2 linked regions of the Desulfatitalea tepidiphila genome follow. The protein of the gene in region 2 interacts with the protein of the main gene of each other region in a pairwise test. Links are inferred from orthologs where the notes say so. Each region holds a gene or a part of one and is shown on either strand. Other genes may lie near its edges. The genes, in order: serC and selB.

The links.
Region 1: the proteins of selB (region 2) and serC interact in binary tests that used the Escherichia coli proteins (3 or more experiments, as listed by UniProt). The link is inferred for Desulfatitalea tepidiphila from one-to-one orthologs.

Annotation. Positions count from the first base shown.
Region 1 is NZ_BCAG01000003.1:550,295-565,997, forward strand. The notes cover bases 7,831-10,732. They hold serC (3-phosphoserine/phosphohydroxythreonine transaminase), read right to left. Parts: upstream 9,875-10,732; coding sequence 8,786-9,874; downstream 7,831-8,785. Other genes in these bases: DFT_RS07090 (aldehyde ferredoxin oxidoreductase family protein), read right to left, coding at 7,831-8,357; hisD (histidinol dehydrogenase), read left to right, coding at 10,477-10,732. In the rest of the region: DFT_RS07065 (DUF1848 family protein), read right to left, coding at 679-1,593; DFT_RS07070 (hypothetical protein), read right to left, coding at 1,594-1,917; DFT_RS07075 (3-hydroxyacyl-CoA dehydrogenase/enoyl-CoA hydratase family protein), read left to right, coding at 2,208-4,613; DFT_RS07080 (thiolase family protein), read left to right, coding at 4,670-5,854; DFT_RS07085 (hypothetical protein), read right to left, coding at 5,941-6,546; more of DFT_RS07090, read right to left, coding at 6,615-7,830; more of hisD, read left to right, coding at 10,733-11,787; DFT_RS07105 (HD domain-containing phosphohydrolase), read left to right, coding at 11,863-12,870; DFT_RS07110 (nucleotidyl cyclase domain-containing protein), read left to right, coding at 12,867-15,191; DFT_RS07115 (universal stress protein), read right to left, coding at 15,240-15,698. UniProt on the Escherichia coli protein: Catalyzes the reversible conversion of 3-phosphohydroxypyruvate to phosphoserine and of 3-hydroxy-2-oxo-4-phosphonooxybutanoate to phosphohydroxythreonine. Is involved in both pyridoxine and serine biosynthesis.
Region 2 is NZ_BCAG01000003.1:255,475-271,196, forward strand. What follows is about bases 7,532-10,452. They hold selB (selenocysteine-specific translation elongation factor), read right to left. Parts: upstream 9,993-10,452; coding sequence 8,070-9,992; downstream 7,532-8,069. Other genes in these bases: DFT_RS05790 (DUF2333 family protein), read right to left, coding at 7,532-8,047; DFT_RS26460 (hypothetical protein), read right to left, coding at 10,052-10,222; DFT_RS05800 (FHA domain-containing protein), read right to left, coding at 10,383-10,452. Outside these bases: endolytic transglycosylase MltG, read right to left, coding at 1-265; DFT_RS05760 (4Fe-4S dicluster domain-containing protein), read left to right, coding at 506-736; DFT_RS05765 (2-oxoacid:acceptor oxidoreductase subunit alpha), read left to right, coding at 778-1,926; DFT_RS26150 (hypothetical protein), read right to left, coding at 2,001-2,171; DFT_RS05775 (2-oxoacid:ferredoxin oxidoreductase subunit beta), read left to right, coding at 2,206-3,021; DFT_RS05780 (2-oxoacid:acceptor oxidoreductase family protein), read left to right, coding at 3,042-3,587; DFT_RS05785 (ATP-binding protein), read left to right, coding at 3,845-6,712; more of DFT_RS05790, read right to left, coding at 6,740-7,531; more of DFT_RS05800, read right to left, coding at 10,453-11,096; DFT_RS05805 (hypothetical protein), read right to left, coding at 11,406-11,888; DFT_RS05810 (hypothetical protein), read right to left, coding at 12,000-12,221; DFT_RS05815 (carbohydrate kinase family protein), read left to right, coding at 12,436-13,338; DFT_RS05820 (HAD-IIB family hydrolase), read left to right, coding at 13,331-15,526; gtfA (sucrose phosphorylase), read left to right, coding at 15,529-15,722. UniProt on the Escherichia coli protein: Translation factor necessary for the incorporation of selenocysteine into proteins. It probably replaces EF-Tu for the insertion of selenocysteine directed by the UGA codon. SelB binds GTP and GDP.

The sequences.
Region 1 (15,703 bases), 300 kb from region 2 along the record:
ATCCGGGCCGCGTCCCCGGCGCACGTGATGTCGCCGTTGCCCACCACGGGCAGGGAGGTCGCCGCCTTGATCCTGGCGATCAAAGACCAGTCGGCGCGGCCGGAAAACCCCTGGCGGGCGGTTCGGGGGTGTACGGTGATGGCGTCCACGCCGCAATCCCTGGCGATCTGCGCCAGAAGCAGGGCCTGATCCCCGGAAGGCTCCCACCCGCTGCGGATCTTGATGGTCAGGGGTACATCGATGGCGGCCCGCACGGCCTGCAGGAGTCATGCGGTGGCGTTTGGATCGCGCATCAATGCCACGCCCGATCCGCTCTTGAGTATTTTTTTGACCGCACAGCCGCAGTTGATGTCCACCAGGTCGGCCCCGGCCGCTTGCGCCTGGCGGGCGGCTTCGGCCATGATGGCCGCATCGCTGCCGAAAATCTGGACCGAGAGCGGCTTTTCTTCCGGGCGGCTGGCGAGCATGCGCTTCGTTTTTTCAGAACCCTTCACCAGCCCCATGGCACTGATCATTTCCGAGCAGACCAGGGCGCATCCGGCCGCTTTGGCCATCAGGCGCATAGGCAGGTGGGAGATTCCGGCCAGGGGTGCGAAAATCGTGGGGTTGTCCAGGACGATGCCGCCGATGCGGGGACGGAGAGGACGGGGCATGGCCGCGGTCGCCTCTCTGGCTCGGTCATCCATTGGCGTTGTCCGGTTCCGGCAGTGTCTTATGCCGGTCGCCGGCCGTGTCGCTGGCCGGATTGGCATAGCAGAACAGACAATCGTGATAACAGGGGTGCAATCGGTAGCTGCCGATATCCCGGGAATGCCGGCACCCGCACCCGGCCGCCACCCGCTGGCCGGTGTCGTGTTTCAGGGTCACGTCCGGACCGTACAGGTCGGCCAGGCGGTGGTTGGGGATGCACGCCGCACCCGCCACGTTGACACCGGTCGGCATGGCGGCCAGCACCTCTTTTTCACAGCAGAGCATCAACTGGATCTCCAGCTTTTCCAGGCGCCCCGTCATGGACACGATCTGATCGACCTTGCGGGACAACGGCGGGTCGTACAGGCTCAGGCCTGACGCAGAGGTGCGCCGGACGACCTTGCGATACAAATCCACGAAGCTGGTGATGCAGATGCTTACACCGGCCCCGGCGGCGCGCTCGGCGATGTCGAAAAACCGGTCCAGGTTATCGCCCTCCCGGCCGTCGTCGGTTATGAAATAGCAGATGGGATCGAAACGCCACTGAATGGTCCGGGCTCCGAACAGATCGGCCAGGCGCTCGATCTGGGCCAACCGGTCGCTCAATGGCGGCACCCCGGGTTCCAGGATCGGGTGGGGGGAGTTGATCGTGAAATTGAAGAAGAGATGGTATCCTTTTTGGATCAATGCTTGTCCATACTCACCGTCGATAAAGGGGTCGAAATTTTTGGACCAGAAGACGATGCTGTGCACCTGATCGGCGGCGGCCGGTACCCGCACCGGTGCGGCGCCGTATGGATGGGGGACTTCGAACACCCCCTTTTCGATCTGGGCCATGAACCAGGGCATGTAAAAGGCGGGAATATCTGTGCGGCGCGAAGCGGATAAAACGATCCGGTGCATCTATTTCTTTTTGAGGTCGGCCAGGGAGATCACCTTGCCTTTTTCACCCCCGGCCTCCTTTTCGGATTGTCCCACGGGTTTTTCCCTCGATTCCGGACTTTTTACCCGTTCCAGGCGCATGGGCTTGCCCTCCATGGTAAAGGTTTCGCCCTCGATATAGACGTCTCTGAGGATCCAGGTGACCACCATCAACGGAACTTGGAGCAGCAGCAACTTGACATGGTACCAACCCCGTTTCACATCCGGTTCGATGGCTTCGACGCGGGCAAACGCCTGGGGTTTATCTTCAATATAAATCAATACGATATCATTTACATCCGTCATGATTGGGCGCCTCTGCGGTGGTCGGTCCGGGATGATCCCATAAGTGATCGGCATGATGTCATAAAGCCCTTTTATTGTAAAGAGACAGCCGTGTGATGGCATTTATCCCTTGACATGGATTTGTCTGTTCTGCTAACTGAATGAACGTTCATTCATAATTGGTGTCCATCCATACATGATACCTTCTGTGGATGGACAGCACGTGGTTCTTGATGTGCATAACCTACGACGCCGGGGTATCAAAGGCATCTTACCGGCGAACAAACCGCATTTGGGTATTAGGAGGGATCATGACAAGGAAAATCAGGAAAGCGGCGGTCATCGGGTCCGGTGTGATGGGCGGAGGCATTGCGGCCCTTTTGGCCAGTGCCGGAATCAAGACACTTTTGCTCGATATCGTTCCGTTCGATCTCAAAGAGGAAGAAAAAAAGGACCCCAAGGCACGCAATCGCATCGTCACAGCCGGTTTGCAGGGTATTCAGAAGGCCAGGCCGGCGGCCCTGATGCACCCGAGCGACATCAATCTGATCTCGATCGGCAACACGGAAGATGATTTCGACAAGTTGGCCGATTGCGACTGGATCGTGGAGGTGGTCGTCGAGAACCTCAAAATCAAACAACAGCTTCTCAAGCGCATCGAGCCGGTGCGCAAAAAAGGCGCCATCGTTTCCTCAAACACCTCCGGTATCCCCCTTAAGGCCATGAGCGAAGGGTTGAGCGATGATTTCAAACAGCACTTCCTCGGAACCCATTTTTTCAACCCGGTGCGTTACATGAAGTTGCTGGAGATCATCCCCGGCGAGCAGACGCTTCCCGAAGTCTTGACATTCATGGCCGATTTTGGTGAACGCAAATTGGGCAAGGGCATTGTCTGGGCCAAGGATACGCCCAATTTCGTGGGCAACCGCATCGGTGTGCACGGCTCGACCCGCACCATGCAGATCATGCTCGAAGAGGGACTGACCATTCCCGAAGTCGACGCGCTGTTCGGGCCGGCAATGGGACGCCCCAAGACCGGCGTTTTCAAGACCACCGATCTCGTGGGCCTGGACATTGCCGCCCATGTGTCCAAAAATACCTACGAGCTGGTGACCGATGACGAAGCCCGCGACGCGTTCGTCCTGCCCGAATTCGTCCAGAAGATGCTCGACAAAAAGATGCTGGGCAACAAGACCAAGGGCGGGTTCTACAAGACCGATCTGACCCCGGAATGGAAAAAGATCCGCAAGGTGCTGGACCTCAACACCTTCGAATACAAAGAGTATGACAAACCCGACTTCCCCTGCCTGACGGCCGCCAAGAAGGCCAAGACCGATGAAGAGAAGATCCAGGCCATGGTGTTCGGCGACGACAAGGGTGCCAGGTTCGTCTGGCGGGTGACGGCAGAAGGGTTGATTTACGCCGCCAACCGGATTCCCGAAATTGCCGACACCATCGTGGAAATCGACAACGCCATGCGCTGGGGCTACGGCATGGATCGCGGGCCGTTCGAAGTGTGGGACCTGCTCGGCGTCGCCCGCGTGGTCGAACGCATGGAAAAAGATGGATTGGTGGTGCCGGCCAAGGTCAAGGAGATGCTCGCCGCCGGAAACACCTCTTTCTATAAGGTCGAAAAGGGACAACGCTTCTTCTACGACTTTGTCACCAAGAGCTACAAACCCATCGTCACCAGCGACACCGTGATCTCCCTTGCCATGCTCAAAGCGGCCAAGGGCGTGGTGCTGGGCAACGCGTCGGCCTCGTTGATCGATCTGGGCGACGGCGTTTTTTGCGCCGAGTTCCACACCAAGATGAATGCGCTCAACGACCAGATCGCGGAGTTCCTGGAACAAGCGCACGACTATGTGGATGCCAACGGCGTCGGCATGGTCATCGGCAACCAGGCCGGCGGCATGCCCGGGGCCTTTTCGGCCGGCGCGGACCTGGTCCAGGTCAAGGAGGCGGCCGCCCAGGGTTTGTTCGATGACATCGAAAAGGCGGTCAAGCGTCTTCAGGATGTGATTCAGCGCGAACGTTACAGCTGCTATCCGGTCGTGGCGGCGCCGTTCGGCCTGGCCTTGGGCGGTGGTTGCGAGATCTGCCTGGGCGCGGATCGGATCGTGGCCCATTCGGAGCTTTACATGGGATTGGTCGAGGTCGGCGTCGGCCTGCTGCCCGGCGGCACCGGTTGTCACGCCCTGTGGCGCAAGGTGATCGAGAACATTCCGGCATCGGTGCCTGATTACGAATTGACCAAATTCTTTATTCCCGTTTTCCAGGCCATCGCCATGGCCCAGGTCTCCACATCGGCGGCCGAAGCCCGTGCCAGGGGCTTCCTTGGTCCCAAGGACCGCGTCGTCTTCAACCGCGATCATTTGATCGGCGAGGCGAAAAAGGAAGTGCTGCGCATGGCCGACGACGGCTACACCCCGCCGGTGAAACGGCCGTTGCGGGTGTTGGGCGAAGCGGCCTTCGGCATCGCCAACGCCGAACTGCTCAACATGACCAATGCCGGTTACGCAAGCGAGTATGACGCCTATCTGGCCAGCCGCATCGCCTTCGCCATCGGCGGGGGGCAGAGTCGGACCGGGAGCCTGATGAGCGAAGATTCCATGCTGGCCCTGGAGCGGAAGACCTTCGTCGACCTGCTGAAACAAGAGAAGACCATTGCCAGGATCGAACATATGCTCAAGACAGGCAAGCCGTTGCGCAACTAACACATTAGCGAAAGCATACCCATTAAAATAACCCAACCTATTTGTGGAGGGATATCATGAGAGAAGCATATATTGTCAGTGCCGTCCGCACGCCGGGATGCAAGCGGGCCAAAGGCGCTCTGAAAGATACACTGCCCCTGGATCTTATTTCTTTTATTCTGAAAAGCGCGGTGGAAAAAGTGCCGCAGCTCGATGCCAACGATATCGACGACGTGATGATCGGCTGCGCCTTTCCGGAAGCCGAGCAGGGACTGAATATCGGGCGAAATGGGGCCAAGCTCGCCGGTTTTCCCGATAAGGTCTCCGGCGCCACGGTCAACCGGTTTTGCGCCTCCGGCCTGGAAGCCATTGCGGACAGCGCCATGCGCATCATGGCGGGCTGGTCGGATGTCACCATCGGCGGAGGTATCGAATCGATGACCTACGTGCCCATGGGCGGCAACATGCCGAGGCCCTATCCGGATCTGGAAAAAAGAGAGATCGATCTGTTCGTCTCCATGGGCATCACGGCCGAAAATGTGGCCAATCGCTACAACATCACCCGCCAGATGCAGGACGAGTTTGCTTATCAATCCCAGATGAAGGCCGCCGCTGCCCAGAAAGAGGGGCGTTTTACCGAGATCGTCCCCACGCCGGCCACCAAGTTCGTGCTCCAGAAGGATGGGACCTACAAGCGCGAAACTTTTATTCAGGACTTCGACGACGGCGTGCGGGCTGAAACGACCCTCGAAGGCCTGGCCAAGTTGCGTCCGGCTTTTGCGCTGACCGGCTCGGTCACAGCCGGTAACTCCTCCCAGACCACCGACGGCGCGGCCGCCACGGTGCTGATGAGCGGCGAAAAGGTCAAGGAACTGGGCATCAAACCCCTGGCCAAACTGAAATGCTACACCACCGTGGGCTGCCGGTCGGACGAAATGGGGGTGGGTCCCCGATATGCCATTCCCAAGCTGCTCAAATTGGCCGGCATGACCATTGACGACATCGGTGTCTGGGAGATCAACGAGGCCTTTGCCTCCCAGGCGCTGTATTCCATCCGCGAACTGGGCCTGGAAAAGTATATGGACCGCATCAATCTCAATGGCGGCGCCATCGCCTTGGGCCATCCGTTGGGCTGCACCGGCGCCAAGCTGTGTGCCACTTTGATCGCCAATATGCAGCGCACCGGCGCCAGGTTCGGCGTCGAGTCCATGTGCATCGGCGGCGGCATGGGTGCCGCGGCCCTGTTCGAACTCTGCGACTAACCCCTTCCGTTCCTCACGAAAGGGTTTCGTTGACCTGAAGTCCTTCCTTAAAAGACCGAAGCTGCCGAGAGGTGGCTTCGGTTTTTTTATGGGGAGGGGGAAAGCACGACCAACCGTATCCAACCCTCGGGCCAGGCGACAGCAGGCAGCCGATCGGGCGGAAGGGATTGGCCGTTCCAGACCACGCTATCTATGGCGGCCAGGGCCGAAGGCGATAGCTGCGCGAAGTGGCGGGCGAGGGACGGGCCTTTGAGCCATATTCCCTGCTGCAGAAGCATTGGGCCCAACTCTTTGGCCACCATATTGAACAGTTTCAGGGTCACCATGGTGTCGTGGTGTCCGGCTTCCAGGCGGTCGGTGGGCCGTTGCGATATGTCTTTGCGGAAGACGGCCAGCAGGCCGCCTTTGCGCAAGGTGGCGCCCATCAGGCCGGGCATGGCCGCAGAGAGGGCCACGGTGGCATGTTCCGTCACACGGATATCTTCCGGGCGATCCACGGTGCGCCCGTCGACGAAGATCGTCTGCACCCGCTGGTCGAGATAACCGGGGGTAATGCCGATCCGGCCGCAGAGCAGTTCGATCAGCGGCATGCCGACCTGGGCCGGTATCCCCACACCCGATCCAAAGAGGGCTGAGGATAAGAGGCCTTGCGGCTGGCCCGTGGTGATGACGAGGGATGCGGTGGTTGTCATGGCGGCAAAATCAAACGGGGCGCCGGGTTGCGGCGCCCCGCGGTTATTGGCGGTTGACGGGGAAGGGATTAAAAGTTGAATACCTCATCGAGTTCCTTGTCGCTCACATCGAAGGTCACATTGTGGGGCGGCAAGGCCTCTTTGAGCAAGTAATCCGGCAGGCGATCGTGTGCCTTGGTCAAACCGGCGGCCGCGTTGAAATCCCGTTCCTGTTTGAGGATGGTTTTGCCCAGGGCGGTCACGTCGTCGGCCGTCAGGTTCGCTCCCGTGAAACCGTTGATCAGGTCGATCAGGGACTGGAAGGTTTCCGGCTGATCCAGAATAGCAAACGCGATGAACAGACACATGCCGGTGGCATCGATGGCGGCGGTCGCAATCTGCAGATTCCGGGACAGTTCGATCTGACCCTTGGGGCTGAGAGGATCCACGCTGCCGCCCACGCCCAGCAGGTTGGCCGTCACCGCGTAACCGGCGGTATGATCCGCACCCATGGTCGTCGTCGCATAGGTCACACCCATTCCTTTGACGGCCCGGGGATCGTAAGCGGGCATGGACTGGCCTTTGACCACCGGCACGCGCTCGATGCCGAACACCCTGCCGGTGACCGCGGCGCCGCTGCCCAGGATTCGGCCCAAAGGAGTGCCTTTGCCGACCTCTTCCAGGAGTCGGATGGCCCCCTCGGCATCGCCGAATTTGGCCAGGCCCGCGTCCATCGCCACGGCGATGGTGGCCCCCATTTCGATGGTGTCCAGGCCGAAGTCGTCATCCATGCGGTCGATCCTGGCGATGGCGTCCAGGTCGTCGATGCCGCAGTTGCCGCCGTGGGCCCATACGGTTTCGTACTCCGGCTGCTTGCTTACGAAGCGGCCGTTTTTGTCGTAGAAGGTTCCCGAGCACCGGATGACACATCCGCGATGGCACCCGTGGGTGGCCGATCCCTCGCCGCCCCGGCTGTTTTCCAGTTCGGCCTGGGCTTCGCCGCTGATTTTGGCGGCGCCTTCGAACTGGCCGGTTTTGAAGTTGCGCGTCGGGTAGGCGCCGGCCTCGTTGACCACATTGGTCAGCACGTTGGTGCCGTAGGCCGGCAGCCCCTGGCCGGTGACCGGATGTTTGCGCAGACCGGCCACGAATTCCTTGTTGGCAGCCTTGAATTTTTCTGGGTCTTTGGGGGTGCGCATCGACGTGCCGGCATCATCGATGACGATGACCTTGATTCCCTTGGATCCCATGACCGCACCCACACCGCCCCGGCCCGCATGGCGTGTCGGACGCTGCTCCATGTCGGTAAAGGCCACGGAAGCGGCGCTCAGTTTCATCTCGCCGGCCTGGCCGATGGAGATGCAGCTTACCTTTTCTCCGAACTCGGCCTTGATCTTGTCGACCAGGTCGTAGTTGCCGAGCATCTTGAGGCTGTTGTCCGCCTGGATGGTCGCGCCGTGCTTGTTGATCACCACTTTGTAGAGCGTGTCGTCCTTGGGGGCGCCTTCGAGGATGATCGCCGCATAGCCCAACCGGGCAATCATCTGGGATGGCTGGCCGCCCGAATTGGCCTCTTTGATGCCACCGGTCAAGGGGCTTTTGCAGCCCACGGAGATTCTGCCCGACATGGCCGCTGCCGATCCGCTGAGCAGGCCGGGCGCAATGACCAGTTTGTTGTCGGTGCTGAGCGCATGGCAGGTGGGGGGCACTTCCTTGGCCACGACGGTCGATGTCATGGCGCGTCCGCCCAACCCGGCGTAGGGTCCGAGGGGTTCGGTTTTGATCTCCGGACCGGCGCTGCCACTCATGTTGATACGTAAGATTTTGTCCATGCCAAGCCTCCCGTTAAGATTGGTATTGGTTAAGCCGAACAATCATAAGGCATCTAAGATACAATAGGGGTCTCTGGGAAAAGTGATCCTGTTAATAGGTTTAATTTAACATGTAATTATGGGTAATCATCGGTATTGTCAAGCAGAACCGGGAGCGACAGCATCTCGCGTAAGGGAACGTTCGGCGGGTGTCATGAACCGGGTGTCGGGTATGGAAAGGGGCTTCGATAAAGGACGGGATGACGACCTGAGAAGATGACAAAAAAACCAGAAGCGACATTCGGCACCTTTCGGGGGTTCGACGGCCCAAAAGGCGTTTGGCCGGATGCGGAGGTGGGGTGGAGCGAGAAGACCACTGGGCAGACGCTCAGGTGACGCCGCCTGTCCAGTGGGTGATGGCGCGTGAGAAAAGCGAAGGCGATGAACGATCAGCCGTTGCTCTTTTCGAATTGTTTCATGAAATCGACCAGGGCTTCCACCGCTTTCAGTGGGGTCGGATTGTAGATCGATGCCCGGCAGCCGCCCACCGATCGGTGCCCCTTGAGTCCGCCCAGGTCGTTTTTCAGGGCTTCGGCCACGAATTTTTTCTCCAGCTCTTCGCTGGGCAGCCGGAAGGTCACGTTCATCCGGGAGCGGCTGTCCGCATCCGCGGTGCCTTTATAAAAGCCGCTCTGGTCGATATAGCCATAGAGCAGATCGGCTTTCTGCTGGTTGATCCGGGCCATGCTGTCGAGACCGCCGATTGTCTCCTCCAGCCATTTGAGGACCAATTGAACGGTGTACACGGAAAAGCAGGGCGGCGTGTTGAACATGGAGTTCTTTTCGGCATGGGTGGAGTACTTGAGCATGGTCGGCAAATTTGCCGGTTCCAGCTTGAGCAGGTCATCGCGCGCTACCACCAGGCAGACGCCGGCCGGCCCCATGTTCTTCTGGGCACCGGCGTAGATCAGGCCGAAACGGCTGGCGTCGAAAGGCCGCGAAAAGATGTCCGAGGACATATCGGCCACCAGGGGAACCTTGCCGGTGTCGGGCATCTCGGCCCACTGGGTTCCCTTGATGGTATTGTTGGTGGTGATGTGAACGTAGGTCGCATCAGGGGTGAACTGGATATTTTTGGGAATGTAGGCAAAGTTTCGATCTTCCGAACTGGCCACGACATTGACCTTTTTCCCCAGGATCTTGGCTTCTTTGATCGCCTTGGTGGACCAGGTGCCCGTGTTGACATAGTCTGCGCTGCGGCCGTCGGCGAGAAAGTTCATCGGAATCATGCAAAACTGCATGCTGGCCCCGCCCTGCAAAAACATCACCTGATAGCGGTCGTCCAGCTTGAGCAGGCGTTTCACCCGGGCCACGGCGTCGTTGATGACATCATCGAACCATTTCGACCGGTGACTGACCTCGGTGATGGACATGCCCGAGCCCTTGAAATCGAGAAAATCTCTCTGGATCTCTTCCAGTACGCTCAAGGGGAGTGCAGCCGGGCCGGCGTTGAAGTTGTAGATGCGTTTCGGACTCATGAGATGACCTCCATTGATATGAGTGATGACGGCAGATCCCAGCAGTCAAGGATGTGATGACGCTAACCTGTCGAGGCATTCAAAACGTCTTTCTATCTTAAATTCCGATGGATAAGTCAATGCCAATTTGGACGATCCAAAGAGGGGGCAGGGGCCTGTGCATTTGGCCACGGCCGCGGGCCGACACCAGCAGTTCTAACTGAATGTGATTCACCTTGAAGCGCATGGATTACAGAAGTTGTTTGATAAAAATAATCGCATGGCAACGGCGATGGTAGGCGTGGGTGGAGCAGGTGACCAGGGCCACATACGCCTGCGGTCAATAGTGCCGGTTTAATGCAAACGGCGGACAAGCGGCCCAGACTGTTTGAGCGCAGCGAGTTTCTGGGCCGCCCGCCGTGCATTTTACCGGCACTTGACCGCTTGGCGTGTGGCATCGGCCACCTGTTCCATCCAGGCCGGGTTTAATGAACCGCATTCATTTAGAATCCCTGGGCCGACTTTGCTACTTGACACCCATGCGGCAATTGCCCATATTCGAATTTTTTGCTGACAAACCGATATTTTTTGGCGGATGCCATCACACCGACAAGGGGAAGACAGTGATTAACATATTGGAATATCCATCGGAAGCTGCCGTCAAACGGCTCGACCGCATCGTTGCCCGTGATCTGGCTTTCAGCCGCAAGGAGTTGGCGGCGGTGCAACGCATCCTGGAAACCGTACGGAAAGAGGGGGATCAGGCCCTCATCGCCTATACCCGCCAATTCGACGCCCCCGATTTCTCGGTCGACCAGATCGCTGCCACCCCGGAGGAGTTCGCGGCGGCCGAGCGCAAGGTCGATCGAAAATTCAAGCGGGCGCTCGGACGCGCCATCGAACAGATCAGCGAATTTCATCGCAAGCAACTGCCGCGCTCCTGGTTCGATACCCCGCGTCCGGGGACTTTCCTGGGGCAAATGGTCCATCCGGTGGATGCGGCCGGCGTCTATGTGCCCGGTGCGAAAGGCGGGGAGACACCGCTCGTCTCCTCGGTGCTGATGGGGGCCATTCCGGCCAGAATCGCGGGCGTCCCGCGCGTGACCATGGTCACGCCGCCCACCCGGGACGGTGCGGTCAGTCCCCATCTGCTGGTGGCCGCAAAGATGGCCGGCGTCGATGCGGTTTGCAAGGCCGGCAGCGCCTGGGCGATCGCCGCCCTGACCTATGGGACGGAAACGATTCCCAAAGTCGATGTGATCGTCGGGCCGGGCAACATTCACGTGACGTTGGCCAAAAAACTGGTGGCGGGTACCGTGCAGATCGATATGATCGCCGGGCCGAGCGAGGTGCTGGTCGTCGCAGATGAATCGGCCAACGCCGATTTCGTGGCCGCCGATCTTCTGGCCCAGGCCGAGCACGACCCCCGCGCATCGGCGGTTCTGTTGACCGACTCCAAGACGCTGGCCGTCGCGGTTCAGAAATCCCTTCAACGCCAGGCCGCCCGGTTGGCGCGCAGGCAGATTGCCGAACAGGCGCTCAAAGCTTATGGCGCGCTGATCTGCGTGCCCGATCTGGATAGCGCCATCGACCTGGCCAATAGCATCGCGCCCGAGCATTTCGAACTTCAGGTGAAGGCACCTTTCGATTATCTGGGGCGCATCAAACATGCCGGCGCCGTCTTCATGGGCAGCTTCACGCCGGAACCGGTGGGAGACTACGTGGCCGGTCCCAACCATGTGTTGCCCACCGCCGGTACGGCCCGGTTCTCTTCGGCCCTGAGCGTCAATAACTTTCTGAAAAACACGAGTGTGATTTACTACACCCCCGATGCTTTCAAAGAGGAGGCCGACGACATCATGTGCCTCGCGCGCATCGAAGGGTTGGAGGCGCACGCCCGTTCCGTCGAGCTGCGTCTGATACCGGAAAAGTAACAGCGCCACCCACAGCCGGCCGGAACCGATTGGGGATAGAGTTGATCCCGGGCTGGTTTTCAGGATGTGAAGAACATGGTCCATAACACCATTCTGATCGTCGATGACGATCGGGTCATCCGTGAGATGCTGCGAAGCGGAATTCAGTTGGCCGGCTACCAATGCTTCGTCGCCGAGGGGGCGAGTACTGCGCTCGATCAAATGGCCCGGCACAACATCGATGTCGTCGTCGCCGATATCCGCATGCCCGAGATGAGCGGCATCGAACTGGGCCGGCTGATCAAGTCCAGATATGCCGCCGACGTGATCATCATGACCGGCTATGTCGATGACTTCAACTACGAAGACATCGTCGAACAGGGTGCCAGCGACTTCATCCAGAAACCCTTCCGCATCGCCGAGTTCGTGGCGCGGCTCAAACGCGTGCTCTCCGAAAGGGCATCCCGGCAGGAGCTTAAAAAGGCGCTCGGCGACCTCAAGATCAACCTGGATAAGTTCAGGCGCGCCATGGAGGGCATCGTTCAGGCCATGTCCGTGGCCGTGGAAATCCGCGACCCCTATACGGCCGGCCATCAGCAGCGGGTGGCGGATTTGGCCTGCGCCGTCGCGGCCGAGATGGGCATGACGGAAGACGATGTCTACGGGCTTCGAATGGCCAGCGTGATACACGATCTTGGAAAGATCGCTGTTCCGGCGGGGATCCTGGCCAAACCGGGACGACTGTCCGACCTGGAATACGAATTGATCAAAAACCACGTCAAGGCCGGTTACGACATTCTCAGGCAGATCGAGTTTCCCTGGCCCTTGGCCGATATCATCCTGCAGCATCACGAGCGGATCGATGGCAGCGGTTATCCCCAGGGCTTGCAAGGGTCAGATATCCTGCTGCCGGCGCGCATTCTGGCCGTGGCGGATGTATTCGAGACCATTGCTTCCCACCGTCCCTACCGCCCGTCGCTGGGCCTGCAGCACGCCATCGACGAGCTTCAGAAAAACAGCGGAAAACTCTACGATTCCGAGGTGGTGGCGAGCCTTCTCAAGCTGGTCGAAGAAGGTCGCTTTTCCGAGTTGGTGCAATCATGATCAGCCTTTTCTTCTCAAACACGCCCAAGTTGCCTGCGCTCAGCCATTTCGATCTTAAAAAATATGTCGTCGGTTTTTCCGTGGATCGCCTGGTGCCGGGGGTGGACAACATCCGACACGATGTGTTCGTCAGCCCCATCTTTACCGCCGCAACCCGCAAGATCGTCACCCAGCTGGTCAAACGGCATGCAGGCCTCGAAAAGCGCAAACCCGATCATCAGAACGTCAGCTGGGCCAAGGAGATCGAGAGCTATAAACAGCTCTACAAAGAGATCATGCGCGATGCGCTCAACAAGGCCAAGGCGCTTCGCGAACCCCAGGTCGAATGTCTGGCCCAGGCGGCGGTCGTCAAAATGCTTCTCGAAGAGGTCCGTTCCCAGTACGACCACCTGGTGGGAAGCCTGAAAAAATCGGCTCGTAAATCGGAACTGGCCGTCCATAACGATGCCGGCGAGTCGCCCAAGCTCAAAAACAAACTGCAACTCATCCTTCAAGATCGGGCCGCTTTACTGGAGCGGGTGGGAAAGGAGATCTGCGGTTTCTGGATCGACATCGAGCGCAAGGAGATCCAGCCGATGCGGGAGGCGATCTTCGGCAACAGCGGTTCCTTTTTCGGAGATGTGCTCGGTACCTCTCTGCTGCACCTGGAAAGTGCGGACAATGAGCTCTTTGTCCTGTTGGAGTACGATGTCGCCTTGGGGCGCCGCATCGAGGACCCGGATCGCTACGAGGGTCTGCTTTACTTCGTCCGGCATCTGATCAGCACTGCCGATGGCCCGGATCGATCCAAAAAGGTATTTCCCGTGGACAAACGGGCGGCACTTCCCGGAGTGCAAACGCCTGAAATGGAAGAACAAGCGCATAAGACCTACCTGCAAAAGATCGAAGCGTGGCTGCTGCACCTGGACAACATGGATCATCTGTTCAACTGGCAGCGCACCCGCGCGGAGGTGCAGGCACTTCGAAATAAAAAGACGGATCCCGAGGAGATCGCGAGGCTCAAACGGCTGGGAAAGAGCCAGAAGTTGATGTTGAATTACTTTTACCGGCAATTTCTGAAAAAGGGTCTCGTGGAACGTATTTCGGCCGCATACGAGATGCAGCCCGAGTATCTGGAATACTGCCCCCCACTCGTCCCTCAGCAGATCATGCAGTATTTGGCACTGCCAAAGTCGCGGCGGCTGGTCAGGCAGCGACTGAAACGACTCTCCGCCGTGTATGGCCGCAGCTTCAGCCTGGCGCCGCTGAACAGGAAGATCAAGTCCATGGAGCAGATCACCACCGCCAAGCGCAAAGCGTACCTGGTTCGCTTCATGCACGCTTTTGCCCATTACCACCGCGACGTGAGTATCTGCGACGTCATCAAGGATGCCATCCAGCGGGTGCAGATCGCGACAGAGGAGAAGATCGTCACCCTATCCCGCGAGAACAATACCCTCTATGAATTCCTGCTTCCCAACGAACAGGATTCTTCGAAAAAGCCCATCATCAACCACGTGGTCCTCAAGGCGGACGTCAGGGGATCGACCGATTTGACCCACCGCATGAACGAAAGAGGACTGAATCCGGCCTCCTATTTCAGTCTCAATTTTTTCGACCCGATTTCGGAGATATTGACCGATTACGATGCGGCAAAGGTGTTCATCGAGGGGGATGCCATCATCTTGTCGATTTTTGAACGCCAGGATACGCCCGGCGATTGGTACAGTGTGGCCCGGGCCTGCGGGTTGGCCATCAATATGCTGATCATCATCCAGCGGTCCAACGAAAAGAGCCGCAAACACGATTTGCCCGTCCTGGAACTGGGCATCGGCATCAGCTACCTGAACAAGGCCCCCACTTTTCTTTTCGACGGCAACAACCGCATCATGATTTCATCGGCCATCAATCATGCCGATCGGTTGTCGAGCTGCTCCAAGACGGTACGGCGGGCCATGGCCAATCACAAGGGGCCTTTCCGGTTGTATGTCTTCCAGACGCATTCGGAGGAGGAAATTGCCGCCACGGCCGACGATCTGTCCCTGCGTTACAACGTCAACGGCATCGAATTGAATGCGGAAGGCTTTGAAAAACTGACCAGAGAGATCGATCTTAAAATGCTGCCCGATGCTCCCGGCGCCGGCAAAAACCACAAGTACAATCTCTACCTGGGAAAATTCCCCACCAAAAGCGGGCGCTATCAGCGTCTGATAATCCGGGAGGCCCAGATTCCCGTGGTCCATCCGGTATCGCTGAAACCGGTTCGCTTCACCTTTAAAAAGTACTACGAAGTGTGCACCAATCCCGGCCTCTATAAATGGGCACGTAAACTGGAGCCCTAGCACACCTTCGATCCGGTCCCGCGGCTGCCCGCGCGTTGTGCCGATGCGTTAAGCGTTCTTCTCGTGATAGGGATTGACCACCAGCACCGGAATACGGGCCGTTTTGATCACCCGCTCGGCCACGCTGCCGAACAGCACGCGATCCAGCCCCTTGCGGCCATGGGTTCCCATCACGATCATATCGATGTCCTTTTCCTGGACATAATTGATAATGACATCCGATGGATCACCCAGCAACACTTCCCCCTGGGTGTTGGGCAGATGATTGAAATGCTTTGTTAAAAACTCGTCCATTTTTTTGCGGGCGCCTTCGACCAGCTCGTTTTCAAAGATGGAAATCGACGGCGGGGCGACATAGATGTCGGTGAAATACTGAAAGATCCGGACCACAAAAACGACGTGCACCGTCGCGTTGAATTTTTCCGCCATGGTCAGGACATTGGGCACCAGCCGTTCGGAGCTTTCGGTCAGATCGACGGGGAACAGGATGCGTTCGATGGTTTTCATCTGTC
Region 2 (15,722 bases):
CGGCCCTGAGCCGTTTGTCGTCTCCGCTGAGCCTGGCTATGATCTTGAACCGAATGTCGCTGGTGATGACCCCTGCTTTTTCCAGCCTGGCAGAGAGCATCCCGAAGCTCTCTCCCGGGGCCACCGAGACGATGTGCGAGTGTTCCTCACCATCCGCCGGGCGATTGGCGAAGCGGTGCAGGTCGACGGCAATCCAGCCCGCAGCCCCTGCCACGGCGATCAGCAGCGCAATGATGAGCAGTAAGAGGTATTTTAATTTAAACAAGATTCCCCTGATGATGTTCTTTTATAGGGTTCGGTGATTCCGTTGGGCCTTGATCTCGATCCAATTTGCCTATTTATGGACGGCCCCCAACTTATGCCAAGCATTTTGATTTTGTCAATATTTCGAGGCGCAAGGCTGTTCGCAATGGTTGCCTAATGACCCGAAAGGCCTTATGCTGATGATCATATCGACAAGGCGCTGGAATGACCGCGCTTGCCTCAAGGAGCAAGGGGACGTGCGATGACCCGACCTAAATTGAAAGAACTGCAGATCAATCGTGACTGGTGCAAGGGATGCGGCATTTGTGTCGCCTTTTGCCCGACGCAGGTCCTTGAGATGGACCCACTCGACAAAGCGGTCGTGGCCCGCAAGGAAGATTGCATCGTCTGCCGGGCCTGCGAATTGAGATGTCCGGACTTGGCCATAACGGTGGTTGAGCAAACGTCCGGGACCGACGAGGCCGGCAGATAATTCGCTGTCAAAAGATGACGCCAGAAAAGGACGACGCTATTATGCATCCCACCATCCGATTCGTTCAAGGCAATGAAGCTTGCGTGGAAGGTGCGTTATATGCCGGGCTGCAATTTTTCGCCGGGTATCCGATTACCCCCTCCACCGAGATTGCCGAGCACCTGGCCGTCCGGTTACCCCGGTATGGCGGCAAGTTTATCCAGATGGAGGATGAAATTTCTTCCATGTGCGCCATCATCGGCGCCTCCCTCACGGGACACAAGGTGCTTACGGCCACCAGCGGCCCCGGTTTTTCCTTGATGCAGGAGGCCCTGGGCTACGCCGTCATGGCGGAAATACCCTGTGTGATCGTCAACGTGCAACGCGGCGGTCCTTCCACGGGAATTCCCACGCACATCAGCCAGGGCGATGTGAACCAGGCCCGCTGGGGGACCCATGGCGATCATGCCATTATTGCCTTGACCGCCTCCAACCACCAGGACGTATTCACCACGACGGTGGAGGCCTTCAACATGGCCGAAACTTACCGAACCCCGGTCATCCTGCTTTACGACGAGGTGGTGGGCCACATGCGCGAGCGGCTCGATATCCCTGAAGCGGGTCAGATCCCGCTGGTCGAGCGACTGCGTACGTCGGTGCGCGAAGGAGTCGATTATCACCCCTACCTGCCCCGTGAGGACGGCCGCCTGCCCATGTCCGACTTCGGCGGCGTACACCGTTACAACGTCACCGGCCTTTACCACGACATGTGGGGATTTCCGTCGGACGATCCCAAGGTCGTGCACGGCCTCATTCGTCACCTGGTGGATAAGATCGAAAGCAATGTGGAGGCCATTGCCCGCTACAAGACCTATTACCTGGACGATGCGCGGACCGTCCTGGTCTCCTATGGGGCGACGGCCCGTTCGGCCCTGCACGTGGTCCAGAGCATGCGCAACAAAGGCCAGAAGTTCGGTCTTTTCGAGTTGCAGACCCTTTGGCCGTTTCCCTACGACATCATCGGCGAAGCCATCGGCCGCGCTAAGCAGGTCATCGTCGTCGAGATGAATATGGGCCATATCTGCAGCGAGGTAAAGAGGGCGTTGAACAACCCGCGCAACGTCTTTTTGATCAATCGGATCGATGGGGTCTTCATCACGCCGACCGATATTCGGCAGGGGTTGCGTTTGATCGAAGGCAAAGGTGTATAGCAGGCTGCTGGCAAGCGACACCTCGGCCTCCCATGCGGCGTTCTCGCATTTTTGAAATCCTCGACGTAGCTCGGCTACGCCTGCGGTTTCAAAAATGCTGCGGCCTTGCCTGAAAGGCCGATGCACCACTTGCCAGTAGCCTGCAGTTTTGAACGAGCAGAGTGTCTGGAGCCCTGGCGCTGCAATCGACAGGATTCCTTCACTTTAAACTTTATACTTTCAACTTTAAACTTGAGTTCTTCCAACCTCCCCCCGCCCAGCGGGGCCAAGGATATCGCCATGGCGGTCAAAGATTATCTTCGCGAACGTTTTTTCCCCCACATGTGGTGTGCGGGGTGCGGTCATGGAATCGTGCTGAACAACATGATCCGCGCCATCGAAAAACTGGGTATGAGCAAAAACGAAATCGTGATGGTGTCGGGCATCGGTTGCTCGTCGCGAATTACCGGATACGTCGATTTTCACACCCTGCACACGTTGCATGGGCGCGCCCTGGCCTTTGCCACCGGTGTGAAACTGAGCAAGCCCGAGCTCAACGTGATTGTGGCCATGGGCGACGGGGATGCATTGGCCATCGGCGGCAACCATTTTATTCATGCCGCCCGTCGCAACATCGCCATGACGGCTCTGGTGATGAACAACCGCATTTACGGGATGACCGGCGGGCAGTATTCGCCGCTTTCCGGGTACGGTACCCTGGCCACCACGGCGCCGTATACCAACATCGACCAGGGATTTGACACGGTCCAACTCTCCATTGCCGCCGGGGCGACCTTCGTCGCCCGCACCACCACCTATCATGTCAAGGAGATGACCGATATCATCCGGCAGGCCATCTTGCACGACGGCTTTTCGGTGGTCGAGATCCTTTCGCAATGTCCGACCTACTTCGGCCGTAAGAACAAGATCGGTGACGCCGCCGCCATGATGCGCCAGTTCAAGGACGGCACCACCCCGATCGGCTCCAAGGCGGCCAAGTCGGATCCGGGCCTCATCGAACGGGGCATATTCCTTCAGGTGGATCGTCCGGAGTATTGCAGCGAGTATGACAAGGTGATCGAGCGCGCTCGAAGCGCCGATCACACAACCACATGATCGGATAACGGGTGAGGAAGATGGGAAGAACACGATTGGTTTTTTCGGGATCCGGAGGCCAGGGGGTGGTCACTGCAGCCATCATCCTGGCAGAGGCGGCCGTGCTGTACGACGGCCTGACGGCCGTCCAGACCCAATCCTATGGCGCTGCCGCCCGGGGCGGGGCCACGCGGGCCGATGTCATCATTTCTGAAGACCCCATCAACTATCCGATGGTGGTGCAGCCCAATGTGCTCGTTTGTCTGACCCAGGAAGCCTACCACAAATATGCCCCCATCATCCGGCCCGGGGGCTTACTGATATCCGACAGCCGTTACGTCAACACCGAACGCCGGGTGGACGCGATCCAGAAGCAATTGCCCCTGTATGATACGGTAATGCAACACCTCGGAACGCCACTGGCTTTCAACATTTGCATGCTCGGTGCGGTGTTGGGCTTTACCCATCTGGTTACACTGCCAGCTGTACAAAAGGTGTTGACGGCCCGCGTGCCGCAACGTTTTCTGGAAATGAACACCAAAGCATTGGACCTTGGTTTGGCGCTGGTGCGGGACCCGGGGGCTTGAATCACTTCCCAACGGGCGGCATCGCGCCATTCCCGCCAGGTCCGGCCGGTGTCGGCGTGGAGAAGTTTGCCCTATGAAACTCCCGCCGTCCCTGTGCTTCCCGCCATCCGGGCATGCAGGTCGGCGGATTCACTCGATATCATTTCTCGTGCAATCACTTGACAATATGGGGCCGTTCGATCATAACATGATAAAAACAAAAGAAGAAATATCTGAGCTACTCTGTTTCTCATCGCAATTGTTGGGATCTCCTGCTCATGACGAAACCTGACACCGTTTATAACAGCCGGGTTTTAAAGTTTTACGCTGCCTATCTCAACGCCCATTATCCCCAAGTCAACTTAGATGCCATCATCGATGCCGCCGGCCTGACCAAATGCCAATTGGAAGATCCGGGGTGTTGGTTCAACCAGGAGCAGGTGGACGCGTTTCATGAAAAGGCCATGGCACTTTCAGGAAACCCGAACATCGCGCGGGAGGTCGGCCGATATGCGGTATCGACCGATGCGTCCGGTCCCCTCAAACAGCATGTGCTGGGGCTGCTCAACACCGTTTCCATCTACCTGCTGCTGGCCAAACTCTACCCCATGCTCAGCCACGGGGCGCGCGTCAAGGTCCGCAAGGTCGGCGCCAACAAGGTGGAGATTCTGTGCGTACCGGCAGCCGGAGTCAATGAAAAGCCCTATCAATGCGACAATCGTCTGGGCATCTTCGAATCTCTCGCCGCATTGTTCACCGGCAAGTTTGCCCAGATCGAGCATGATCAGTGCATCCACCGCGGGGATCCCTGTTGCCGATATATCGTCGCCTGGGAGGTGCCGAGTTTCCAGAAATGGAAGTGGGGTTTCAAGGTCGGCACCCTCCTTGTGATTCTCAACGCCGCAGTCGGTCTGTTTCTCTGGCCGCCGGCGATATGGTGTGCGGTCAATACCGCGTCTCTGGTCGTCCTGATGGGTATCGGTTTCCGGGCCGCCTTCCTGGAGCGCCAGAATCTGGTGCGTACGATTCAAAAGCAGGGCAACGTGGCCGAGGATCACATCAAGGAGATCGACTACCGGTACCGCGGCGCCCTGCTGGTTCAAAAGATCGGCCAGGCGACATCCGTGCTTCTCGACGTGAACCAGCTGGCGCAAGTGGTCATGGCCCAAATCCAGGCCCAACTCGATTTCGACCGGGGCATCATCATGTTGGCCGACGAGGACCAACGGCGGCTGGTTTTTTCCGCCGGGTTCGGTTTCGACGAGGAAAAGAGCGAACTGCTCAGCCGGACCCGGTTCCGGCTGGATCATCCCGATGCCAAAGGCACCTTTGTCCAGGTGTTTCGCGAACAGCGCCCGCTGCTGGTGGACGATGTCAACACGATGAAAAATTCGTATTCGGCCAGAAGCCGGCTGTTCGCTCAAGAGATGGGCTCCCAGTCCCTGATCTGTCTGCCGATCGTCTATGAGAATCATTCCCTGGGTATCCTGGCGGTGGACAACATCCACACCAAACGGCCGTTGACACAGAGCGACGTGAATCTTTTGATGGGCATCGCCTATCAAACAGCGGTCAGCATATCCAGCGCAATTGCCTACAAAAAGCTTCAAGACAGCGAGTCGCGCTATCGCAGCCTTTATGAAAATGCGCCGACCGCCTATTTTTCCATATCGACCGGCGAGGCGGCCATTCTCAAATGCAATGCGGCGGCCACCGAGCTGCTGGGAAGGCCTCGTGGTCAGCTCATCGGTTCATGCTGGCTGGAATACGCGGCATCCGATCGCGGAAATCGTACCCGGGCGCAGTGGGTCCAGGAAGCCTTGCAGCAGGGGAGGTCGGTCTACAACGAAGAGCTGCGGCTGCATCACGCGGATGGCCGCATCCTCTGGGTGAACATCACCATGGAGCCTTTCAAGGGGCCCCAGGGACGCGTGCTCGAGGGGCGCTGTGTGCTCGTCGATACGACTGAAAGAAAACGGCTCGAAGAAAAATTGCGCCACGCCCAGAAGATGGAGGCCATGGGGACCCTGGCCGGTGGGGTCGCCCATGATTTGAGCAATATTCTCAGTGCGATCGTCAGTTATCCGGACCTGCTGCTCATGGATATCCCCAAAGAGAGCAATATGTATGCACCCCTGACCAAGATGAAGATGGCCGGCACAAGGGCGGCGGCCATTGTTCAGGATCTGCTGACCCTGGCACGTCGCGGCGTGCAGATGAAGGAGGCGATAGACGTCAATCAGGTAGTCCATGAATTTGTGACCAGCTCCGAATACGACAGCTTGCGCGCCAATCACCCGGGGATCGAAGTCATTTTACAGCTTGCCGGAGAGCTGCCGGCCATACGCGGGTCCCGGGTCCACCTGGTCAAAATGGTCATGAACGTCGCGATGAATGCGGCCGAGGCCATGCCCCGTGGCGGGCGAATCGTGATAGCCAGCGAGTTCCAGACATTGAAACAGGGGGAACGGGTCAAAGATCATCCCGCTGGCGATTATGTGGTGTTGTCGGTTATCGATAACGGCACCGGCATCCCCGAGGAAGATCTAACCCGCATCTTCGAGCCGTTTTATACCAAGAAGGTGATGGGCCGCAGCGGTACCGGATTGGGGATGGCGATCGTATGGGCCACGATGCAGGACCATGAAGGTTTCGTTCAAGTTCACAGCACAGTAGGCAAGGGAACCGCCATTCGTTTGTTCTTCCCGGCGACCAACGAAGTGCAGTCCCCCAAGCCGGCGGTTCCGAAGATAGAAGATTTGATGGGCCATGGCGAAACCGTTCTGGTGGTCGATGACGAGGCCGAGCATCGCCATATCGCCTACGAGATGCTGACCCGGCTGAACTACCAGGTGACCGTTGTGGACAGCGAACGGGCGGCATTGGATCACATGGCCAAATCGCCATATGCTGTGGTTCTTTTGGACATGGTTCTGGGAAATGGTTCGGACGGGCTAACCCTCTACCGCCAATTGCTCGCCCGCCATCCACGGCAGAAGGCCGTCATTGTCAGCGGTTTCGACGAGTCGGCAAGGGTGAAAAAGGCCCTGGCCCTGGGCGCAGGGGGGTATATCCGCAAGCCTTACACGCTGCAGCAGCTCTCCTCGGCGGTGAAATCAGAGCTCGAGAAGGGGGAAATCCGCTGAATCTTTCACCGTTCGATTGAGCGGGTATCAGGTCGATAGCGTCTTGATCAGTTGACCTATATAATAACGGGCATGGCTGATGGGCGCTGCCATATTGGCGCGGTGATTGGCCAGAAAGCCGTCCAGGTCGCTGTTGATGATGAGCCAGGGATCCAGAGAGGCGGCCAGTTGGCAAGAGATGACGGCGTGGTGCAGCAACTCTTCGCCGTGCCGAGAGACCAGGATCTGTTCGAAATCGTGGGCCACGGCTTCCAGGATCTCCCCCATGGCGGCCGCCACCCCTTTTGCGTAATAGAAGTAGTTGTCAGCCGTGAAGAATCCGACCGTCGACCCATCCTTCTCTTTGGCCTTCACCAGATTTTCATCGCAACTGCCCAGCAGGTCTTCGAAAGTCATCAGCAGCGGAATGATGTTATCGGCCCGCACATAAAACGAGGCTCCCCCGGAAATAAGCTGGGTGCGGTACGCTGCGAGCTCCGTCAGGCTATCCTTGTATTTGGCTTCCGGAGAAGGGAACCAGTAGGAGTCCGCTTTGATCATGAGCCAGTTCATGGCGTTTTCCAGTTTGCGATTGATGGTATCCGTGCTGCCGGTGCGGGATATGCGCTCGGTCAACTGGACGACCGCTCGCCGGGTCACTTCCAGAACTCCCAGCTGGTAGTTGTTCACGTTGTCGGTGACGTTGATGATGTCGTTGGGCCGCCACCCCCAGAATCTCTCGTTCAGCTCATGGGAGAGGGGTTTGATGACCGCGTCGATGAAGGTCACGCCCTTGGGAAGCGGTTTGGGGGGCGGTGCGACGGCATGAGCGCCCGGTTCGGCTTTGGGGGCAGCGCCCTCTCCGGATGTTGTGCCATGGGCGGGAGCGGCAGTCGGGGCAGGGGGCGCGGAAGGGGTGGCGCCGTTGGCGGACGGGGCTGCCACCTGGTGTGGTTGAACAACCTGAGGGCTTGCGGGCTGGGGCAGGTGGCCATCGATGACCGGTCGGTGATCCGTATTCGCCGGTGGCGGCGGCACGGCCAGTTCTCCTATTCCGGCGGAGCCTTGGGAAGCATGAACGGGGGTACCGCCATGCGGATTTGCCGCTCGGGCCGCGCGGATATTCGCCGTTTCGGAGGATGTCATGGCCGCAGGCGCCGCGGTGGGTCCGGTGTCGTCCTTGACCAGGCGATCTTTCCAGGGCGCGGGCTTATCCAGGTAATCGATGCCGGTGGCCAGAGCCCACAGCACCACGAGTATCAAAAGGGTGACGACGACCACGCGTTTGATCAAAAACGCGGCAAATCCAGCGTTACTATCACGATTGCGGTCCTGGGGGCCCGTGGGGGTGTCCATGGTGATGTCTCCGGCCTGTCTATCAACTGCCTGTCGGACGTTTGCGCAATTTACGCATATCTCCTATACGGATGGTCAGTTGGGTGGTATCAAAATATTCGATTAAAGGTATCACATATTTCCGGGACGCTCCAGTCATATCCTTGAACTGCGGCGTGGAGATCTCTTCGTGCTCGGAGAGGAAAGCCACCAGTTGATCCCTGATCTTATCGATCGCTTCCCGATGGCAATAGAGCTCCTCTTTGATTTTGATAAGATGCCCTTCGTCGATCAGCAAGGAGAGGACTTGCCGGGCCTCTTCGGCGGGAACCGAGAGCTCAGAGCAGAGCTCCTTGAAATAGGGCGGCGTGAGTCCCTCTTTTTGATAAACGGTCAACAGGTTTGTCCTCAGGGTGCGCTGGTCCACTCCTAATGCCACACGGTGTCCGGCCAGGCGCACCATGTCTTCTTCCTGCACGATGGCCTGGGCTTTCATGAGTTGCTGAAGCACGAGCAGCGCCAATTTGTTGTCCACGCCGAGGGGCAGTTTGGATTTGAGTTCCTCTTTGGACATACCCGGTTTGAGCGGGTTTTTCTGGTGGTATGCTTCGAGCAGGTCGGTGACCGCCTTTTGGAGGTCGGAAACGGCCTTCTGGTGAACGTAGCGCCTCTTTTCTTTGTCGACCAGGATGGCCGTTCGTTTGGAGGTAATGTCCTGGAGGATCCGTTCCAGCTGTTTCTCCGGCAGGTTGGTCATGATCAACAGCTCGCCGAAGGCACAGCCTTTGAATCCACTGTTTTCAATATGCAGGCGGACCACCTCCTCGGGAGGGGCTTCCGTCAGAAGCCGCAGTGCCTCGATGATGTCGGGCCGATGGCGTTTGTGTTTGGGCGGAATCGGATCGAGAATGGCACCGCCACCGATGGTCCGGATTGGGGAATAGCTGCGTAGCACGTAACGGTCGTCTTTGACGAGGGTCACCGGTACATCCATTCTGATTTGGATCGGGGCATGCTCTCCGGGTCGGGCCTCTTCCCGATCGAGCAGCACGACCACTGCCATGATTTCATTGGTGCCGCTGTGAAATCGCACCCGGGTTCTGTTTTTGAGCGGTTTGGCGTTACTGGCCAGATAGAGCAGATCGGCATCCACCATGTAGCTGGGGATTAGCTCTTCGGGTTTGGCGAGGACATCCCCCCGGTTGACCGCCGCCTTTTCCAGCCCCTGAAAGTTAATGGCCGTGCGCATGCCCGCTTCGGCCTGGGTCAGGCTCTGGTTGTGAACTTGAAGCCCCCTGACTTTGGAAACCACCCCCGAGGGATAGAGCATGACCCGATCCCCAACGGCCACCTTGCCCGATATGAGCGTTCCGGTGATCACCGTGCCGAATCCTTTCATGCTGAAGACGCGGTCGACGGGCAGGCGGAACAGGCCGGTAGCCGTCTTGGCAGGGATGTGTTCGCAAATGCGGTCGAGCGTGGCGATGAATTCGGGCAGGCCTTGTCCGGTAATGGCCGACACCGGCACCACCGGTGCCTCATCGAGAAAAGTTCCCCGGGTGAAGTCGGCGATCTCCTCCTGCACCATGGCCAGCCACTCTTCGTCCACCATGTCACGCTTGGTGATGACGACCACGCCGTGGCGGATGCCGAGCAGGGTACAGATTTCCATGTGTTCCCGGGTTTGCGGCATGATGCCTTCATCGGCCGCGATGACCAGCGCGACCAGATCGATACCCGTTGCGCCGGCGACCATATTTTTGACGAACTTTTCATGGCCTGGGACATCCACGATGCCCAGGCGTTGGCCGCTGGGCAGCTCGAGGTGTGCAAAACCCAGCTCGATCGTGATGCCGCGCAGCTTCTCCTCTTTGAGCCGATCCGTGTTGATACCGGTCAGGGCTTTGATCAGTGTGGTTTTGCCATGATCGATATGTCCGGCAGTGCCTAAGATGATTGGCTTCACGACCGATGTACTCCTTTATGCTCGTTATCATTCATCCTCAATGCCACCATTGGCCCGTCTCACTTTTTTTTCCGCCGCAGGTATTCGGTCAGATAGGACAAGGCCACCAGGACGGCACAAAGGCCGATCATGAAGACGACCGATGCATTGGGGTAAAAGAGCCGGGTCAGGACGACGCCGAAAACGACGCCCAGTATGGCGCGCAGAATCAAGATGTGGGTTGGGTTCACAGTCTTCTCCGGTCTGAGATATCAAAAAAACCTAAATTAGCTGTTTTTGGAAGGATGTTCAACCGTAAGGTATGTCTCCACAGACAGAGGGGGTGGGGCGAAGGCCGGACAGAATTGCGACCTGCAGCGCCCAGGGAAAGCGGCCATTTGTGGCTGGGCACTATTTGACCGGCCTGCGGACAAATCGGAGTTGGACCTTCAAAGGGCCGATGGCGATGATATCTTCGTGAGACAGCTTGACCGATCCTTTGACCGCCTTGTCGTTCACCTTGGGCGTGATTCGTCCCTGAACGTAGCTGAGAACGTAATCGTTTCCTCGTTTGGTGATGGTTGCGCTCGGTTGACCCGCAAACAGGGACCATAAACCAGTGATTTTGATGTCCGCATCCGCATTTTTACCTATGGAGACCCCCTTGGCGGTCAACTCGTAATCTTCGCGCACCGAGGAGAGGAACGAAAGATAGTCGAATCCCACCCAGCTCGACTGGGCCTCTTTTCGGTCGAGAACCATGGTTTGATCGGCATTGGCGGCACTCCCCGGGACACCCATCAGCTCATCGGCGGTGGCTTCCATGGAGAGGGTTTCGTACAGGTCCACGATGAGAATGTGTTTGCCGATACTCACCCAATCCTGGTGGGCCAGCCGGCTCTCTTCGACCCGTTCATTATTGACATAAGTGCCGTTGCGGCTGCCCATGTCGGTCAGGATGAGGTTTTGACCTTCGGCGCGAACCGTGGCGTGATGGGCCGAGACGGCCAGGTTGTCGATGACGATTTTGTTGTCGGGATGGCGGCCGATGGTGAGTTGCTGCCCAGGTGAGATTTGGTGGTTGCCGAGCACCTTATTGTTGAAGGTCAAGATTAGACGCGCCATGAGCACTCCTTTGTTTTAAGGCCGATTTGGTTGAACCGCTCCCGACTCCCGTCCTTGTCGCCGGCCCAAGCCAGCCGTTGCTTCGTTGGGATGTCATTCATAATGTGTTTTATGGTTGGATGAATTGCATTGGGTTGGATGTTGTCCCATCAAAGTCTTTCAACTAAAACCATTCTTTCAACCAGTTGTCAAGATTGGGGTTTCGGGACAATAGCGGCTGGATCTGCATGGCCCGGCCATCCGTGTCTAAAAAGGGAATGAATCCTATGATCGAGGTGAATGACCTGTTGCCGGAAAAGGCTCGCCATCCTATTCCCTGCCTGGATTATGAGGCGACAGGATCACCACCCGGTTGTCCTCCTGAAGTTCGATTGTCGTGAAGGGATACATGGAGAACCAGATACCGATTTTTTCTCCGCCCGGGCTTTCGATCCATGCACCTTGGGCCGGATCCAACTGCTCCCAAATATCCGGGCGCCATACGAACGCGATCTTGTCGGCGAAGTTGGGGGTGTTGGGGGCCACCGGTTCCCATATGTTTGTATTGATGCGGTATCTTGGATCGATTCCGATAATGGCGTAGGGCATATCCGATCGGCCGTTGGTATAGTAGCGATAATAGTCGGGAACGCTGTTTTGCCTGAACCACAAAGTGACCTCCGTATCCAGGTATAAACGTCCATAACCTCCGGACGCGCAGCCGAGCATCATGAGAATGCCCGCCACGAGCAAGGCCGTGGACAGCCGAGCCAGCGTCCTTTTACCCTTGGTTTTTGTGTCGATGCATGGCATGGGCACCTCCTCTGAATTGACCTTTATGGCAGAAAAGTGAGGCGATCTTTTGAAAAGTCAAACGCAACCAAGCGTATGTCAACCCCTTATCCCGTTGGGGTCAGGACGATCTCATCCCATGAGAGCGGTCGTGATTTCGGTTTGAAGGGACGTTAACTCGGCACCAAAAAAATGATCGGCACTTTCAATCACATGCAAACGGGCAGTGGGTTGCCAGTAGGGCAGGAACCTTTGAAGCGGATGGGTGATGATGGCCGCCCGTTGTCTGGAGCGGATCGCCAGGCGTCCTTGCAGCGTGTTGGCTTGCTGATTGAAAAAGATTTCAGTTTCCATAACGATATTCCTGTTCTGTGAATTCCATTCAGTTAGAATCGCTGACGGCGGCTGTGTCGGTTTGACAGTCCGGCGGATTGTCTGTTAGAGCTCTCGTGGCGCCCATCACCATGCTACCTATGCTGCTGTGTTGGTCTCTATCTGCTGCGCTCCGATGTTCAACGATACTGCACCTTCCGTCGTCAGCAACCGCCCCCATTCTCAAGGAGGAAAGATGATTGCCGTGCTCGGAGAAATATTGGTGGACCTGTTTGAAAACTACCAGCGCATCGGCGGTGCGCCCTTTAATTTTGCTTTTCATCTCAAACAGCTCGGGTTATCGGTACGGTTCCTGACCCGGATCGGAGATGATCCCCATGGCCGCGAGATCGGCAAGCTGCTTTCCCGTCACCATTTCGATCTCAATGATGTCCAGGTCGATGACGTCTATCCGACCGGAACCGTTCAAGTTACCCTGGACGATCATGGCGTGCCCCGGTTTGACATCCGTGAGGATGTCGCATACGATTACATCGATTTTGAGGCACTTACGCCTATCCATGGTCCGGACACACGAATGATCTACTTCGGCACGCTGGCACAGCGTTCGGACTTGGCCTTTGAGCGTTTCGACCGATTGCTGTCGCGCAAGGGCGCATCCACCAAAGCATTTTGTGATCTCAATCTGCGGCCGCCCCATGTCCGGGCCGACGTCATCGAGGCCTCGTTGGACTATGCCGACATTCTGAAGCTCAACACCGACGAATTGCACCATGTCGGTGGGTTGTCGGGCGGGCCGAGCCAGGAAGAGGCGCTGGTTGCCCATCTCATGAGAACGCATGAGATTGAAATGGTCATTCTGACAAGGGGTTCCAGCGGAAGCACCCTTTTCACAGCGACGCAGCGATTCGACGCATCGCCGCCGCCCACCGGGAAGGTTCTGGATACCGTCGGTGCCGGCGACGCCTTTGCGTCCGTTATCGCGGCCGGCTACCTTTCAGGTATGGCTCTTGAGAGCGCCTTGACGGCCGCAACCTACTTCGCAGGGCAGATCTGTGAATTGCCGGGCGCCATCCCCGATGACTCCTCCATATATGCCCGTTTGCGGAAAAAGATGGAAGGATTAATGCATGACTGATCGTCTTCCCTATGTTCAACTGTTCAGCATTCACGGTCTGATACGCTCGCAGAACCTGGAACTCGGGCGCGATTCGGATACCGGCGGACAAATCACGTATGTCTTGGAACTCGCACGGCATCTCAGTGCCCGGGACGATATCGGTCGGGTCGATCTGTTTACCCGCTTGATCGCCGACAAACGGGTATCACCCGATTATGCCGAGCCCATCGAGCAGGTCACGGACAAGTTTCGCATCGTCCGCATTCAGTGCGGCGGTCGGCAATATATGCGCAAGGAACTGCTCTGGCCGCATCTGGACGAGTATGTCGACAAGACCATCAAATTCATCAAGCGGCAGGACGCCGTTGCCGACATCGTTCACGGGCACTATCCGGACGCCGGTTACGTGGCCATGGAGCTTTCCGAGTTCTTCGGTATCCCGTTTGTCTACACCGGCCATTCCCTCGGGCGCACAAAACTCAGCAAGCTGCTGGCCGATGGCATGACCGATGCCGATATCGACAAGAAATACAAAATCCACCGCCGTATCGAAGCCGAGGAGCAGATACTGGCAAACGCGGACCTGGTGGTGACCAGCACCCAGCACGAGATCGAAGAACAGTATGGGCTTTATCGCAACAAGAAGGTGCCCGAGTACAAGGTTATTCCGCCGGGGATCGACATCGACCGTTTTTATCCCTTCTATCACGATTTGATTGAAGAAAACAGCAAGTCCGAAAATATCAAATATGCCCAGGCATCGATATTGCGGGAACTAAACCGTTTTTTCCCCCATCCGGACAAACCTATAATCCTGGCGCTGTGTCGACCGGACAAACGCAAGAACATTTCCGGACTCGTTCAGGCCTACGGTGAGGATCTGGAGCTTCAGACCATGGCCAATCTGGCAATCTTTGCGGGCCTGCGCAAAGATATCGACGCCATGGAAGAAAATGAGCGCGACGTGCTGACGCGCATGCTGCTGATGATGGACAAATATGATCTTTACGGCAAAATGGCGATCCCCAAGAAGCACGATTTCGATTACGAGGTGCCTGCTCTTTACCGCATCGCGGCCGAGAAAAGGGGCGTGTTTATCAACCCGGCCTTGACCGAGCCGTTCGGCTTGACACTGCTCGAAGCCTCGGCCTCCGGGCTTCCCATCGTGGCCACCAATGACGGCGGCCCCAACGACATCGTCCGGAATTGTGAAAACGGCATTCTCATCGATCCGACCCGGCCCAGGGAGATTTCCGCCGCACTGCGCAAGATCATCTCCGATGCGCCGCTCTGGGAGAAATTCTCCAAAAACGGTATCATGAATGTCAATACATACTATACCTGGCAGAGCCATGCCGGCACTTATGCCGCTGCCATCCGAAAGTTGATCACGGCCAACCAGGCCTCCGACATGGATACCGCCGTTCCATCGGATGCCATCGGTCGGCGCTTGATGTCGCTGCGCTATTTTTTGATTACCGACATCGACAACACGTTGATCGGCGAAGACAACAGTCGGCTCAAGGATCTGCTGGCCGTGCTTGCAGAGCATCGCGAACGTATCGGGTTCGGCATCGCCACCGGAAGAACCGTGGATTCCGCAACGAGGATACTCAAAAAGCACGAAGTGCCGCAGCCTGATGTGATGATCTGTTCGGTGGGCAGTGAAATCTATTACGGCGCCAATCGCCGTTTCGGACAAGGCTGGGCGACCCACATCTCCCATCAATGGCAGCGCGATAAAATCGTCTCCTTGTTGAAGCATTTCGATTTTCTGAGGTACCAGGAGGAAGAGACCCAAAGAACATTCAAAATCAGCTACTACATGGATCCGGATGAAGAGCGGCTGGCCCTGGTGCACGACCGGCTGTTGAGCAACCGGTGTCGATACAATTTGATTTATTCCCATGGTAAGTATTTGGATATATTGCCATATCGTGCCTCCAAGGGCAAGGCTATCCGCTATTTGAGCTACAAATGGGTCATCCCCCTGAGAAATTTTCTGGTCAGCGGGGATTCGGGAAACGACGAGGAGATGTTGCGGGGCGAACCCCGCGGTGTCGTGGTCGGCAACTACAGCGCCGAGCTGGAAGCCCTGAAAGGAATGCGCCATATCTACTTTGCCAAAGCGCCCTGTGCCGGGGGTATTCTGGAAGGCATGAACTACTACCGATTTTGCGAGGAAAACAGGGGGGCGGCACAGTGACGATGCAGAACAGGGTCCAGCTCATTACTTATCCCGACAGCCTCGGCGGCAACATGATGGAGTTGCACTACGTGCTGCGCCGGTATCTGGCCGGCGCCGTCGGCGGCGTACATATTCTACCGTTCTATCCGTCATCCGCTGACCGGGGTTTTGCACCATTGACCTATCATGAAGTCGATCCAATCTTCGGGAGCTG